Linked DNA regions of Sphingobium yanoikuyae. The protein of the gene in region 1 binds, or shares a complex with, the protein of each later gene. Links are inferred from orthologs where the notes say so. Each region holds a gene or a part of one and is shown in the gene's direction. Other genes may lie near its edges.

Region 1 (7,627 bases):
AAATTCTTGTATTTGCCGGTGCCCACGATCAGGCGCGAACGGAAGGTCTTGCCCGCCACCGTCCAGCTATCGTCATCCACCGGGGACACATCGCCGCCGCCCACAAAATGCACGATCTCCAGTTCGTCACCGTCTTCGACCTTCACATCGGCCAGGGTCGAACGCGGCACCACTTCCAGATTGCGCTCCACCGCCACCTTCTCCGGCGCGAAGCCCAGCTCGCTCGCCAGCTCGGCCAGGGTCAGGCCGTCGCGGATGCGGCGATGCTCGCCATTGATATGGATGGAGATGGTGCCGTCGATGCTCACTACATTATCCCGTTCGTGGCTGGAAACGTGTCTCGACTTGGCGCGACACGAAGGGCTAAAGATCAGCGCGCATATAGGGGCGGCGACGCCGCGCCCGCAACAGACAAGTCTCGACCGAATGGGGGATCGCCATGGCGGACACACGCAAAATCTATGTTCTGAACGGCCCGAACCTTAACATGCTCGGCACCCGCGAACCGGAAATCTATGGCTATGACACGCTGGACGACATTGCCGAGCGGATGGAGGACGCCGCCCACCGCGCCCATGTCGAGATCGATTTCCGCCAGTCCAATCATGAAGGCCATCTGGTCGACTGGGTGCAGGAGGCGCATCGCGAGGGCGCCCATGCCATCATCATGAATCCCGGCGCCTATACCCACACGTCGATCGCGCTGCATGATGCGATCAAGAGCATCACCGTGCCGGTGATTGAGATCCACCTGTCCAACCCGCACACGCGCGAGGCCTTCCGCCACAAATCCTATGTCGGCATGGCCGCCAAGGGCACGATCGCGGGCTTTGGCGCCATGTCCTACATGCTGGCGCTCGAAGCAGCCCTGGAACTGTAGAACGCACAAAAGTTGCGCTTTGGCGCAAATGAGCATAGGCGCTGGCCGCCAGAACGCATTTTGAAAGACGACAAGGGTCAAGCATGAACGACAAGCATGACAAGGGCGCGATGCAGGTGGACGTCACCCTGGTGCGCGAACTGGCAGCTTTGCTGGACGACACCAACCTGACCGAGATCGAGGTCGAGGACGGCGATCGCAAGATTCGCGTGGCGCGCAAGATCGGTGGCGGCGCCCCCATCTTCGCAGCGCCCGCTGCCGTAGCGGCACCTGTCGCTGCCCCGGCTGCGGCACCGGCCGCTGCCCCCGCCGCGGCGGCCGAACCCGCCCTGCCGGCCGGCAATGTGGTGAAGTCGCCGATCGTCGGCACCGCCTATCTTTCGGCCGAGCCGGGCGCCGCGCCCTTCGCGCGTGTCGGTGCGCAGGTGAAGGCCGGTGAAACCGTGCTGATCGTCGAGGCCATGAAGGTGATGAACGCGATTACCGCGCCCGTCGCCGGCACCGTCAAGGCCGTGCTGGTCGATAACGGCCAGCCGGTCGAATATGACCAGCCGCTGATCGTCATCGAATAAGGCCGCGATCCCATGGCCATCGAAAAACTGCTGATCGCCAACCGGGGCGAAATCGCGCTGCGCATCCACCGCGCCTGCCATGAAATGGGTATCAAGACGGTGGCGGTCCATTCGACCGCCGACGCCGACGCCATGCATGTGCGCCTCGCCGACGAGGCGATCTGCATCGGGCCGCCCGCCGCCAAGGACAGCTATCTCAACATCGCCGCGATCATCTCGGCGGCCGAGATCAGCGGCGCCGACGCGATCCATCCGGGCTATGGCTTCCTCAGCGAAAACGCCAAGTTCGCCGAAATCGTCGAGGCCCATGGCCTCGCCTTTGTCGGTCCCAAGCCTGAACATATCCGCACCATGGGCGACAAGATCGAGGCGAAGCGTACCGCTGGCGCGCTCGGCCTGCCGCTGGTGCCGGGGTCAGACGGCGCGGTCAGCGATGTCGAGGAAGCGCGCGCGATTGCCGATGCTGCCGGCTATCCGGTGATCATCAAGGCCGCGTCCGGCGGCGGCGGCCGCGGCATGAAGGTCTGCACCTCGCCCGACCAGCTCGAGACGCTGATGCAGCAGGCCGGTTCGGAAGCGAAGGCCGCGTTCGGCGACGCCACCGTCTATATCGAGAAATATCTCGGCAATCCGCGCCACATCGAAATCCAGGTGTTCGGCGACGGCAATGGCAACGCCATCCATCTTGGCGAACGCGATTGCTCGCTGCAGCGTCGCCACCAGAAGGTGCTGGAAGAAGCGCCCTCGCCCGTCCTGAGCCAGGCCGAGCGTGAACGGATCGGCGGCATCTGTGCCAAGGCGATGGCCGACATGGGCTATCGCGGCGCGGGCACCATCGAGTTCCTGTGGGAAAATGGCGAATTCTACTTCATCGAGATGAACACCCGCCTGCAGGTGGAGCATCCGGTGACCGAGATGATCACCGGCCTCGATCTGGTGCGCGAACAGATCCGCGTTGCCGAAGGCAAGCCGCTGTCGGTGAACCAGGAAGATATCCGCTTCACCGGCCATGCGATCGAATGCCGCATCAACGCGGAAGATCCCAAGACCTTCGCGCCCTCGCCGGGCACCGTCACCAGCTATCATGTTCCGGGCGGCATGCATGTCCGCGTCGATAGCGGCCTGTATCAGGGCTATAAGGTGCCGCCTTACTACGACTCCATGATCGGCAAGCTGATCGTCTATGGCCGCACCCGCGAGGGCGCGATCATGCGCCTGCGCCGCGCGCTGGAGGAATATGTGATCGAAGGGATGAAGACCACCATCCCGCTGCACCAGGCGCTGCTGAAGGATCCCGAATTCCTCAACGGCGACTATACGATCAAGTGGCTCGAAGAGTGGCTTGCCCGTGAGGATGGCCAGTGAAGGCCACCATCTGGCACAATCCCAAATGCGGCACGTCGCGCAAGACGCTGGCGATCCTTGAGGAAACGCCAGGCGTCGAGGTGGAGGTGGTCGAATATCTCAAGACCCCCTTCACCCGCGACAAGCTGGCCCAGCTGTTCGCCGACGCCGGGATGACTCCGGCCGAAGCGGTCCGCAAGATGGGCACCGATGCCGAGGAACGCGGCCTGTCGGACATGACGGCGGATGCGATCCTGGACGAGATGGCGGCCAATCCGGCCTATGTGAACCGCCCCTTCGTCGAAACCGAAAAGGGCGTGCGCTTCTGCCGCCCCCAGGACAAGGTTCTGGAAATCCTCTGAATATCAGCCGCTTGTCACGCCCATGTAACAAGCGGCTGATTTGAGCCCTTGCTTTGACGGGGGGAAGCCGTAGCTTCCTCTCCCATGGCAAAGGAACCGGCATTGGCGACCATCGCCGTCTACAGCCTCAAGGGAGGCGTTGGCAAAACCACCTTTTCGGTTAACCTCGCCTGGGCGTCGGCGAGCATATCGAAACGGCGGACCCTGCTCTGGGACCTCGACCCGCAGGCGGCGTCGAGCTGGCTCCTCTCCACCGATCTTGAAAGCCGCGATGCGGCCCAGGCCATCTTCAGCAAGGATGTCGAAGTCCGCAAGCTGATCCAGCCCACCACCGTGCCGGGTCTGGACCTGATCGCCGCCGACACCTCACTGCGCAGCCTCGACCATCTATTCCGCGAGATGGACAAGAAGAAACGGCTGGCCAAGCTGATCGACAGCCTGGGCAAGGATTATGACCGCATCATCCTCGATTGCCCGCCGGGCCTCACCGAAACCAGCGAGCAGGTGCTGCGCGCCGCCGACCTGATCGTCATCCCGGTCATCCCCTCCCCCCTGTCGCAGCGCGCTATGGGCGAGGTGGCACGCTATCTGGTGCAGCGCGGCGGCAATCATGCGCCGATCCTGCCGGTCTATTCGATGGTCGACCGCCGCCGCAGCCTGCATCGCAAGGCACTGGACGAACAGCCCGGCTGGGGCGCGATCCCGATGGCCAGCACGATCGAGCAGATGACGGTCCGCCGCAAGCCGCTGGGTGCCTTCGCCCCCGCCTCGCCCCCGGCCCAGGCCTTCGGCGCGCTATGGACGATGGTCGAGCGGCAGGTTCAGCAGGGCTGAAGCCCTGCCTCAGCCAACGGCGCAGGCCTGCGCCGGCGGATCGGGGAACAGGCGCGCCGCATCTTGCGGCAGCATCGGACGGCCATAATAATAGCCCTGTACCTTCTTGCAGCCCAGCCGGCGCACCATGTCCAGTTCGGTCGCGGTTTCCACCCCTTCCGCCGTGGTCGACATGCCCAGGCTTTCCGCCAGCGTCACCACTGCCCGGATGATCGCCAGATTTTCCGGTGTGTTATGCGCCGCGCCGACGACGAAGCTGCGATCGATCTTGATCGTGTTGAAACGGGTGCGGCTAAGATAGCCGAGCGAGGAATAGCCGGTGCCGAAATCGTCGAGCGACAATTGTATGCCCATCGCCTGCAATTGATCCAGTACGCGCAGCGCGCCGTCATCCTCATGCATGAACACGCTTTCGGTGACCTCCAACTCCAGCCGCCGCGCATCGAGCCCGCTCTGGGCCAGCGCATTGATCACCGCGGAGATGAAGTTGGACTGGTGCAGTTGCTCCGCCGACACGTTGACGGCAACCCTTATATGCGCGGGCCAGCGCATCGCCTCGCGGCAGGCGGTGCGCAGCACCCATTCGCCGATCGGCCCGATCAGCCGAGCCTCCTCGGCCACCGGCACAAATTTCGACGGCGGGATCGGCCCCAGTTCAGGATGGGTCCAGCGCGCAAGCGCCTCGAACCCCGTGATCACGCCAGAGGTGGCATCCACGACCGGCTGATAGAGAAGATGGAGCTGATCCTTCTCCAGCGCCTCGCGCAGTGCCTGTTCCAGCCGCTGCCGTTCCTCGGCCTTGGCATGCAGCTGCGGCTCATAGGGGCAATGGACGCCGCCGCCTTCATCCTTGGCGCGATAGAGCGCCAAATCGGCGCTGCGGATGATCGATTCGGACTGATGCCCGTCGATAGGCGAGACGGCCGAGCCGACCGACGCCCCGACATGCAGCACATGCTGATCGATTTGATAGGGGGCCGACAGGGCGTCGATGATCGCGATCGACAGGCGCGCCACCGCCCGGTCGTCGTCGATCCGCGCAATCACCACGCCAAATTCGTCGCCACCGATACGACCGCAAAATCCGGCACCGCCACAGACATGGCGCAGACGCTGCGCCACCTGGCTGAGCAGCTGGTCGCCGACCTGATGGCCCAGGCTGTCATTGATCGCCTTGAACCGGTCGAGATCGAGCATCAGGAACGCGCAGCCGGGCCGGCGATTGCCGGTGTCTGCCATCGCCTGATCCAGCGCATCGCGCAGATGGGCGCGGTTGGGCAGGCCGGTAAGCGTGTCGAACCGCGCCAACTGGGCGATCTTGTCGGCCGATTCCCGCTGGATGGTGATGTCCGACCCGACACCGCGAAAGCCCTGGAAATTGCCATTGTCATCATAGCGGGGCGAGGCCGACAGTTCGAGCCAGCGCGTGCGCCCCTGCACATCGACGGGCAACGCCAGATTGCTGAAGCTTTCCCGCCGCTTGAGATGATCCGCCAGGCTATGCAGGCTGGAGGCGAAGCGGCCGCTTTCCCATCCGGCGCCGGCCAGAACCTGGACCAGCGGCGCCCCTTCCAGCGCCTGCGGCGTCATGCCGACGCTTTCGGCGAAACGCTGGGATACGCCGCTGATCCGGCGCAGCGCATCGGTCTGCCACAGCCAGTCGGATGCGCCCTGCTCATATTCGCGCAGCAACAGGCTGACGACTTCGGTCTGCTCGGCCAGCTGGACCGTGGTGCTGTGCTGGCGCGCGAAGGTGCGGGCATAGATGAGGCAGCCGACCAGCAGCGACAGTGCATAGCTGGTAGCGAGCGCCCGCAGCGGCAACAGGGTTTCGCCATCGAACATCGCCGACAGGCCGACGATGCAGGGAACCAGGAAAGCGATGGCGGCCAGCGGCGTCGCCGCATAGCTGATTGCGCCGCACACCATGATGCAACTGATAAGGGTCCAGAGCGCCACGAGATGCTCGGCCCCCTCTCCCCTCGAAAAAAGCGTCATGCAGGCCGCCCAGACCAGGCCGTGCAGCAGGCCGGTCAGGGCATGACGGCGCAGGTCGCGCGCCTGCGGCACGCCGCCGGCGCCGATCTTCCGGCGATGGATCAACAGGGCACTGATGGCGACGGCACCGATCAGCGCGACGCTCCAGCCGATCATGACGGTCGCCGAAACATGGCTGCCGAACACGCGCCAGAGGAACAGCAGGCCGAACACGTTCATCGCCAGACGCAGCAGCGCGACGCTGTCTGCCGACTGCAACTGGGCAGTCAGGACGCGCATATCGGCTTCATCGACGAGGCGTGCGAGCCCCATCATCGCCCTTAGCGAGCCCCGTCCCTGTCGGTCGGTTTCGGATTGCCCTTGCTCGATACCCACATGCCCGGCCTAGCAGGCAATGGTTATCAATCGGTATGCGTCGCCTGATCAGGCAGCGATATCGTAAGGACGGATCTCGCCGGTCAGATAGAGGTTGCGTGCCTTGGATCGACTGAGCTTGCCGGAACTGGTGCGCGGCAGGGTGCGCGGCGGCACCAGTTCGACGACGCAGTTCATGCCGGTGATGGCGCGAACCCGCTCGCGAATCTGGTCGCGCAGACGCGAACGCTCCTCATTGTCGGAGGTGCGGCAATGGACCAGCACCGCCGGCGCTTCCTCGCCGCCCGGCGTGGTGATCGCGAAGGCGGCAATGTCGCCCTGCTTGAAGCCCGGCAGCTGTTCCACGGCCCATTCGATATCCTGGGGCCAGTGATTCTTGCCGTTGATGATGATCATGTCCTTGGCGCGGCCGACAATGTAGAGATAGCCATCGGACAGATAGCCCATGTCGCCCGTGTCCAACCAGCCATCCGCCATGCAGGCCTCGGTCGCTTCGGGATCGCGGAAATAGCCGACCATCAGCGAGGGGCCGGTGGTCCAAACCTTGCCGATCTGGCGCTCGTTCATCAGGCCGCCATCCTCGTCGCGGATCTCGACAATCATGTCCTTGGCGGGCTTGCCGCAATTGACGATCGAGCGGAAACGCTGCGGACGGCCTTCCGGTGCGGCACCGCCCGACAGGTCGGTTTCCTCGACCAGTTCGACGATGATGCCTTCGCCCGGCGGCATGATGGTCACCGCCAGGGTGGCTTCGGCCAGGCCATAGCTCGGCAGGAACGCCTTGGGGCTGAAGCCGGCATCGCCGAACGCATCGACGAAGCTCTGCATCACGTCGGGGCGAATCATGTCGGCACCGTTGCCGGCCAGTCGCCAGCGCGACAGGTCGAAACGGTCGGCCGCCTTGGTCTGGCTCGACATGCGACGCGCGCAGATGTCGTAGCCGAAGGTCGGCGAATAGCTGATCGAGGTGCCTTCATTGCGGCTGATGAGATCCAGCCAGGCCAGCGGGCGGCGGGCGAAATCCTCGGTCTTCATATAGTCGGTCGACACCTGATTGGCGACGACCGACAGGAAGCAGCCGACCAGGCCCATGTCATGATACCAGGGCAGCCAGCTGATGCAGCGATCGCTTTCCTGCACTTCCATGCCATGGCTGTGCGCCGACAGGTTGGACAGCAGCGCATGGTGCGTCACGGCGACGCCATGGGGGAAGCGGGTCGAACCGCTCGAATATTGCAGATAGGCGATTTCCTCGCCCTTGG
Region 2 (5,424 bases), 920 kb from region 1 along the record:
ATGTCGGCCGCACGCTGGCGGAACTCGCCAATATCGACCGGCTGGTGAATGCCGACCATGTGACCGTCATCGACCAGCCAGCCTATCAGGCGGTGCTGGACGGTCCCGGCCCGATGATCGCCTTCACCTGCCATATCGGCAATTGGGATCTGCTCGCCGCCCATATCAAATGGTCGACCGACCGACCTGGCCTTGGCGTCTATGAAGATCCCGAAGATCCCCGGATCGCCGCCCAGCTCAAGAAGGCGCGATCCAGCTATATGGGCGAGGCGATCGGCGGCGATGGCGCGGCACGCGGCGTGCTCAAGCATCTGACCCAGAAGGACCGGGCCACCCTCTATATCCTGGCTGACGAACGACGCGACCGACAGGTCTGGTTCCCAACCTTCGGCCGCGCGCTCGAACCATCGGGCAATCTCTCGATCGCGCTGCGCCTCGCGCGCAAGGTCGGGGCGCAATTCCTGCCCTTCTATCTGGTCCGCACCAGCGGCCCGCATTTCGCGCTGCACTGGCATCCGCCGCTCGATCCCCGGACGATGAGCGATGCGGAGATCGTCGCTGTCCTGGATCGCTTCCTGGGTCGGGCCTGCATCGACCATGCCGACCAGTGGCTGGCGCTGCACGACATGGACCTGACCCAGCCTGTCTGAATGTGACTTCCCTTCCCTTACGGTCTAAAGGCCCGCCCATGTCCCGAATCGCGATCAAGATCTGCGGCCTGTCGACGCCGGAGACGGTGGGTGCCGCCGTGCAGGCGGGGGCGAGCCATGTCGGCTTCGTCCATTTCCCCAAAAGCCCGCGCCATGTCGAACCCGACCAGATGCGCGCGCTCGCTGCGGCCGTCCCGACCCATGTCGATCGCGTCGCCGTGGTCGTCGATGCCGATGACGAACAGCTTGCCCGCCTGACCGGCACCGGCGCACTCAGCGCCCTGCAACTCCATGGCAAGGAAAGCCCGGAGCGGGTCGCCGCCATCCGCCAGCGTTTCGGCCTGCCGGTGTGGAAGGCGATTTCGGTCAAGACCCGCGCCGATATCGACGCGGCCCAGGCCTATGCCGGCACGGTCGACCGGCTGCTGTTCGACGCGAAGACACCCGATGGCGCGGCGCTGCCCGGCGGCATGGGCCTGCGCTTCGACTGGACCTTGCTGCGCGGCGTCGCCATGCCCGCACCCTGGGGGCTTTCGGGTGGCCTTGGCATCGACAATGTGTGCGATGCGAGCCGCCTGACCGACACGCCGCTGATCGACGTTTCTTCGGGCGTCGAGGATGCACCGGGCATCAAGAGTGTGGACAAGATCATGGCCTTCTGCAAAGCGGTGTCGGCATGTTGACGCTGAACGCCCCTGCCATGCGCATCGAAGGACGATGGCGCTGATCGCTTCCTGACCACAAGCGAACGCCCATCATTTGTCCCCGGAAAGATATTCATGACCGACACCATCACCCTGCCCAACAGCCTCCCCAATAGCCTGAGGACTCAGCCGGACGATAATGGCCATTTCGGCGCCTTTGGCGGCCGCTATGTCGCCGAAACGCTGATGCCACTGATCCTGGAGCTGGAAAAGGTCTACAAGGCGGCCAAGGCCGATCCCGAATTTCACGCCGAATATGCCGAGCTGCTGCGCTCCTATGTCGGCCGCCCCAACCCGCTTTATTATGCCGAGCGGCTGACCGAAGCGCTGCGCGCCAAGGCCGAGCCGGGCAAGGGTGCCAAGATCTACCTCAAGCGCGAGGAACTCAATCACACCGGCGCGCACAAGATCAACAATTGCATCGGCCAGGCGCTGCTCGCCCGCCGCATGGGCAAGAAGAAGGTCATCGCCGAAACCGGCGCGGGCCAGCATGGCGTCGCCACCGCGACCGTCGCCGCCCTGTTCGGCATGGAATGCAAGATCTTCATGGGCGCCAAGGATGTCGAGCGGCAGAAGCCGAACGTCTTCCGCATGAAGCTGCTCGGCGCAGAGGTGATCCCGGTCCATTCCGGCTCCTCGACGCTCAAGGATTCGATGAACGACGCCCTGCGCTATTGGGTGTCGAACGTCCATGACACTTTCTACATCATCGGCACCGCCGCCGGCCCGCACCCCTATCCCGAGCTGGTGCGCGATTTCCAGTCCATCATCGGCAAGGAAATCCGCTCGCAGATCATGGAGGCTGAAGGTCGCCTGCCCGACATGCTGATCGCCCCGGTGGGTGGCGGTTCCAACGCCATCGGCATGTTCCATCCCTTCCTCGACGATCCCGAAGTCGCGATGATCGGCGTGGAAGCGGCCGGCGAAGGCCTTGACAAGAAGCATGCCGCGTCGCTGGCTGGCGGCGCATCGGGCATATTGCACGGCAACCGCACCTATCTGCTCCAGGACGAGGATGGCCAGATCACCGAAGCGCACAGCATTTCCGCTGGCCTGGACTATCCCGGCATCGGCCCGGAACATAGCTGGCTGCACGAGATCGGCCGGGTGAAATATCTGCCGATCAAGGATGATGAGGCGCTGGAAAGCTTCCAGACCCTCTCCCGCCTCGAAGGCATCATCCCCGCGCTCGAATCCGCCCATGCCGTGGCCGCCGCCGAACAGGTCGCGCCGACGCTGGACGCGGACAAGGTCATCGTCGTCAATCTGTCAGGCCGGGGGGACAAGGATATCTTCACCGTCGCCGACGCGCTGGGAGTGGAGATGTGAGCATGACCGACCGTCTCGCCACCCGCTTCGCCGCCTGCAAGGCACAGGGCCGCGCGGCCCTCATCACCTTCGTGACCGCCGGTGACCCGGACGTTGCCGCGACCCCTGCCATCCTCGATGCGCTGGTCGCGGGCGGCGCCGACATCATCGAACTGGGCATGCCCTTCACCGATCCGATGGCTGATGGCCCGGCGATCGAACTGGCGAACCTGCGCAGCCTCGGCTCGGGAACCAACACCAGGGACGTGTTCGCGCTGGCCGCCGATTTCCGCGCGCGGCACCCGGAAACGCCGCTGATCCTGATGGGCTATGCCAATCCGATGCTGGCGCGCGGGTCCGACTGGTTCGCCGACCAGTGCCAGGCCGCCGGTGTCGATGGCGTGATCTGCGTCGATATCCCGCCAGAGGAAGATGCCGAACTCGGCCCCGCCCTGCGCGCCGTCGGCGTCCACCTCGTCCGCCTGGCCACCCCGACCACGGACGCCGCCCGCCTGCCCGCCGTGCTGAACGGCGCCAGCGGCTTCCTTTATCATGTCGCCGTCGCCGGCATCACCGGCAAGCAACAGGCGGCACAGGCCAATATCGAAATGGCGGTCGATCGGCTGAAGGCCGCCACCGACCTGCCGATCGCGGTCGGTTTCGGCGTCCGCACGCCCGAACAGGCGGCCGCCATCGGCCGCGTCGCCGATGGCGTGGTGGTCGGCTCGGCGATCGTCGACATCGTCGGCTCGCACGGCGATGCCGCCGGCCCCTTCGTCCAGGAATTCGTCGCGTCGCTCAGCGGCGCCCTCACCACTTCTATCCGGGAGACCGCAGCATGAGCTGGATCAACCGCGTTCGTAACGCCCTGCCCTTCACCAAGAAGGAAACCACCGCCGAAACGCTCTGGCATCAGTGCCCGTCGTGCAAGGAAATGGTCTTCATCAAGGAATGGGAGGAAAATCTCTCGGTCTGCCCGCGCTGCGACCATCATGGCCGCATCGGTCCGTCGGAACGGTTCGAGCAGATCCTCGACGCCGGCTTCATCCTGCTGCCGACCCCCGGCGTGCCGGAAGATCCGCTCAAGTTCCGCGATAGCAAGCGCTATCCGGACCGGATCAAGGCCGCCCGCGCCTCCACCGGCGACCAGGATGCGCTCATCAACGCGCGTGGCGCGATCGACGATGTGCCGCTGGTCATGGGCGTGCAGAATTTCGCCTTCATGGGCGGCTCCATGGGCATGGGCGTGGGCGCCGCCTTCATCCAGGGCATCAACGACGCGATCGCGCATAAATGCCCCTATGTGATCTTCACCGCTGCCGGCGGCGCGCGCATGCAGGAAGGCATCCTCTCGCTGATGCAGATGCCGCGCTCCACCGTGGCGATCCAGAAGCTGCACGCGGCGGGCCTGCCCTATATCGTCGTGCTGACCGATCCGACCACCGGCGGCGTCACCGCCAGCTACGCGATGCTGGGCGATATCCAGATTTCGGAGCCCAATGCCCTGATCGGCTTCGCCGGCCAGCGCGTCATCGAAAGCACGATCCGCGAAAAGCTGCCCGAAGGCTTCCAGCGCGCCGAATATCTGCTCGACCATGGCATGCTCGACATGGTGGTCCATCGCAGCGAACTGCGCGACACGCTGGCCCGCGTGATCGGCTATCTGACGCCGCGCGCCGCCGCCTGAGCCTCAAAAGCGCGATAGGGGGATCAGCGCGCCATGGCCGACCATGCCGTTTCGGACGACCCGCAGGTCCAGGCCCAACTTGACCGGCTCTGGTCGCTGTCCCCCGGCGCCGATATATTGGGACTGGAGCGGATCACCCGGCTGCTGGAGCGGCTGGACGATCCGCACCATCGCCTGCCGCCGGTCTTCCATGTCGCCGGCACCAATGGCAAGGGGTCGACCTGCGCCTTCCTGCGCGCCGCGCTGGAGGCAGACGGCAAGACCGTCCATGTCTTCACCTCGCCCCATCTGGTCCGCTTCAACGAACGCATCCGCATCGCCGGCAAGCTGATCGACGATGCCATGCTCGCCGCCTATCTCGCCCGCGTGCTCGACGTGGCCGAAGGGATCGGTGCCAGCTTCTTCGAGGTGACGACCGCCGCTGCCTTCCTCGCCTTTGCCGAACATGATGCCGAAGCCTGCATCATAGAGGTCGGCCTTGGCGGGCGGCTCGACGCCACCAACGTCATCGTCGATCCGGTCGTCTGCGGCATCGCTCAGCTCGGCATCGATCATCAGGCCTTCCTGGGCGACACGCTGCCCGTCATCGCCGCGGAAAAGGCCGGCATCGCCAAGCCCGGCGCGGCGCTAGTGACGCAGCGTTATGATGCCACCCTCGCCCCGGTGATGCAGGATGCTGCGGATCGCGCCGGCACCCTATGGCTCGCCATGGGCACCGCCTGGGACGCCGCCGTCTATCGCGACCGGGTCCATTATCGCGACGAACAGGGCCATGTCGACGTGCCGATGCCGCGCCTGCCCGGCGCGCATCAGGTCCAGAATGTCGCCCTCGCCATCGCCATGCTGCGCCATCAGCAGGCCGTGCCGGTCAGCGAGGCGGCGCTGAAGGCCGCGCCGCTCTGGGCGCACTGGCCCGCCCGGCTGCAACGGCTGGAGCGCGGCCCGCTGCTCGCGGCCCTGCCCGATGCGGCGGAAGCCTGGCTCGACGGCGGCCATAATGAAGCCGCCGGCCAGGCGATCAGCGCCTTCTTCACCGCCGACCGGTTGCACAGCCGCCAGATCCAGCTCGTCATCG

The links. Proteins that work in one complex are often made in the same cells at the same time.
Region 2: the proteins of accB (region 1) and accD are in contact, whole or in part, in a solved structure (PDB 8UXZ), measured with the Escherichia coli proteins. The link is inferred for Sphingobium yanoikuyae from one-to-one orthologs.

The regions. Positions count from the first base shown.
Region 1 is NZ_CP053021.1:20,232-27,858, reverse strand. Bases 1-2,707 are described here. They hold accB (acetyl-CoA carboxylase biotin carboxyl carrier protein), read left to right. Parts: upstream 1-963; coding sequence 964-1,452; downstream 1,453-2,707. Other genes in these bases: accC (acetyl-CoA carboxylase biotin carboxylase subunit), read left to right, coding at 1,465-2,707; aroQ (type II 3-dehydroquinate dehydratase), read left to right, coding at 440-880; thiS (sulfur carrier protein ThiS), read right to left, coding at 1-308. In the rest of the region: more of accC, read left to right, coding at 2,708-2,817; HH800_RS00120 (arsenate reductase family protein), read left to right, coding at 2,814-3,158; HH800_RS00115 (ParA family protein), read left to right, coding at 3,243-3,992; HH800_RS00110 (putative bifunctional diguanylate cyclase/phosphodiesterase), read right to left, coding at 4,002-6,305; HH800_RS00105 (fatty acyl-AMP ligase), read right to left, coding at 6,414-7,627. UniProt on the Escherichia coli protein: This protein is a component of the acetyl coenzyme A carboxylase complex; first, biotin carboxylase catalyzes the carboxylation of the carrier protein and then the transcarboxylase transfers the carboxyl group to form malonyl-CoA.
Region 2 is NZ_CP053021.1:947,955-953,378, reverse strand. The notes cover bases 2,461-5,424. They hold accD (acetyl-CoA carboxylase, carboxyltransferase subunit beta), read left to right. Parts: upstream 2,461-3,500; coding sequence 3,501-4,349; downstream 4,350-5,424. Other genes in these bases: HH800_RS04960 (bifunctional folylpolyglutamate synthase/dihydrofolate synthase), read left to right, coding at 4,383-5,424; trpA (tryptophan synthase subunit alpha), read left to right, coding at 2,686-3,504; trpB (tryptophan synthase subunit beta), read left to right, coding at 2,461-2,683. In the rest of the region: HH800_RS04985 (lysophospholipid acyltransferase family protein), read left to right, coding at 1-650; HH800_RS04980 (phosphoribosylanthranilate isomerase), read left to right, coding at 689-1,333; more of trpB, read left to right, coding at 1,430-2,460.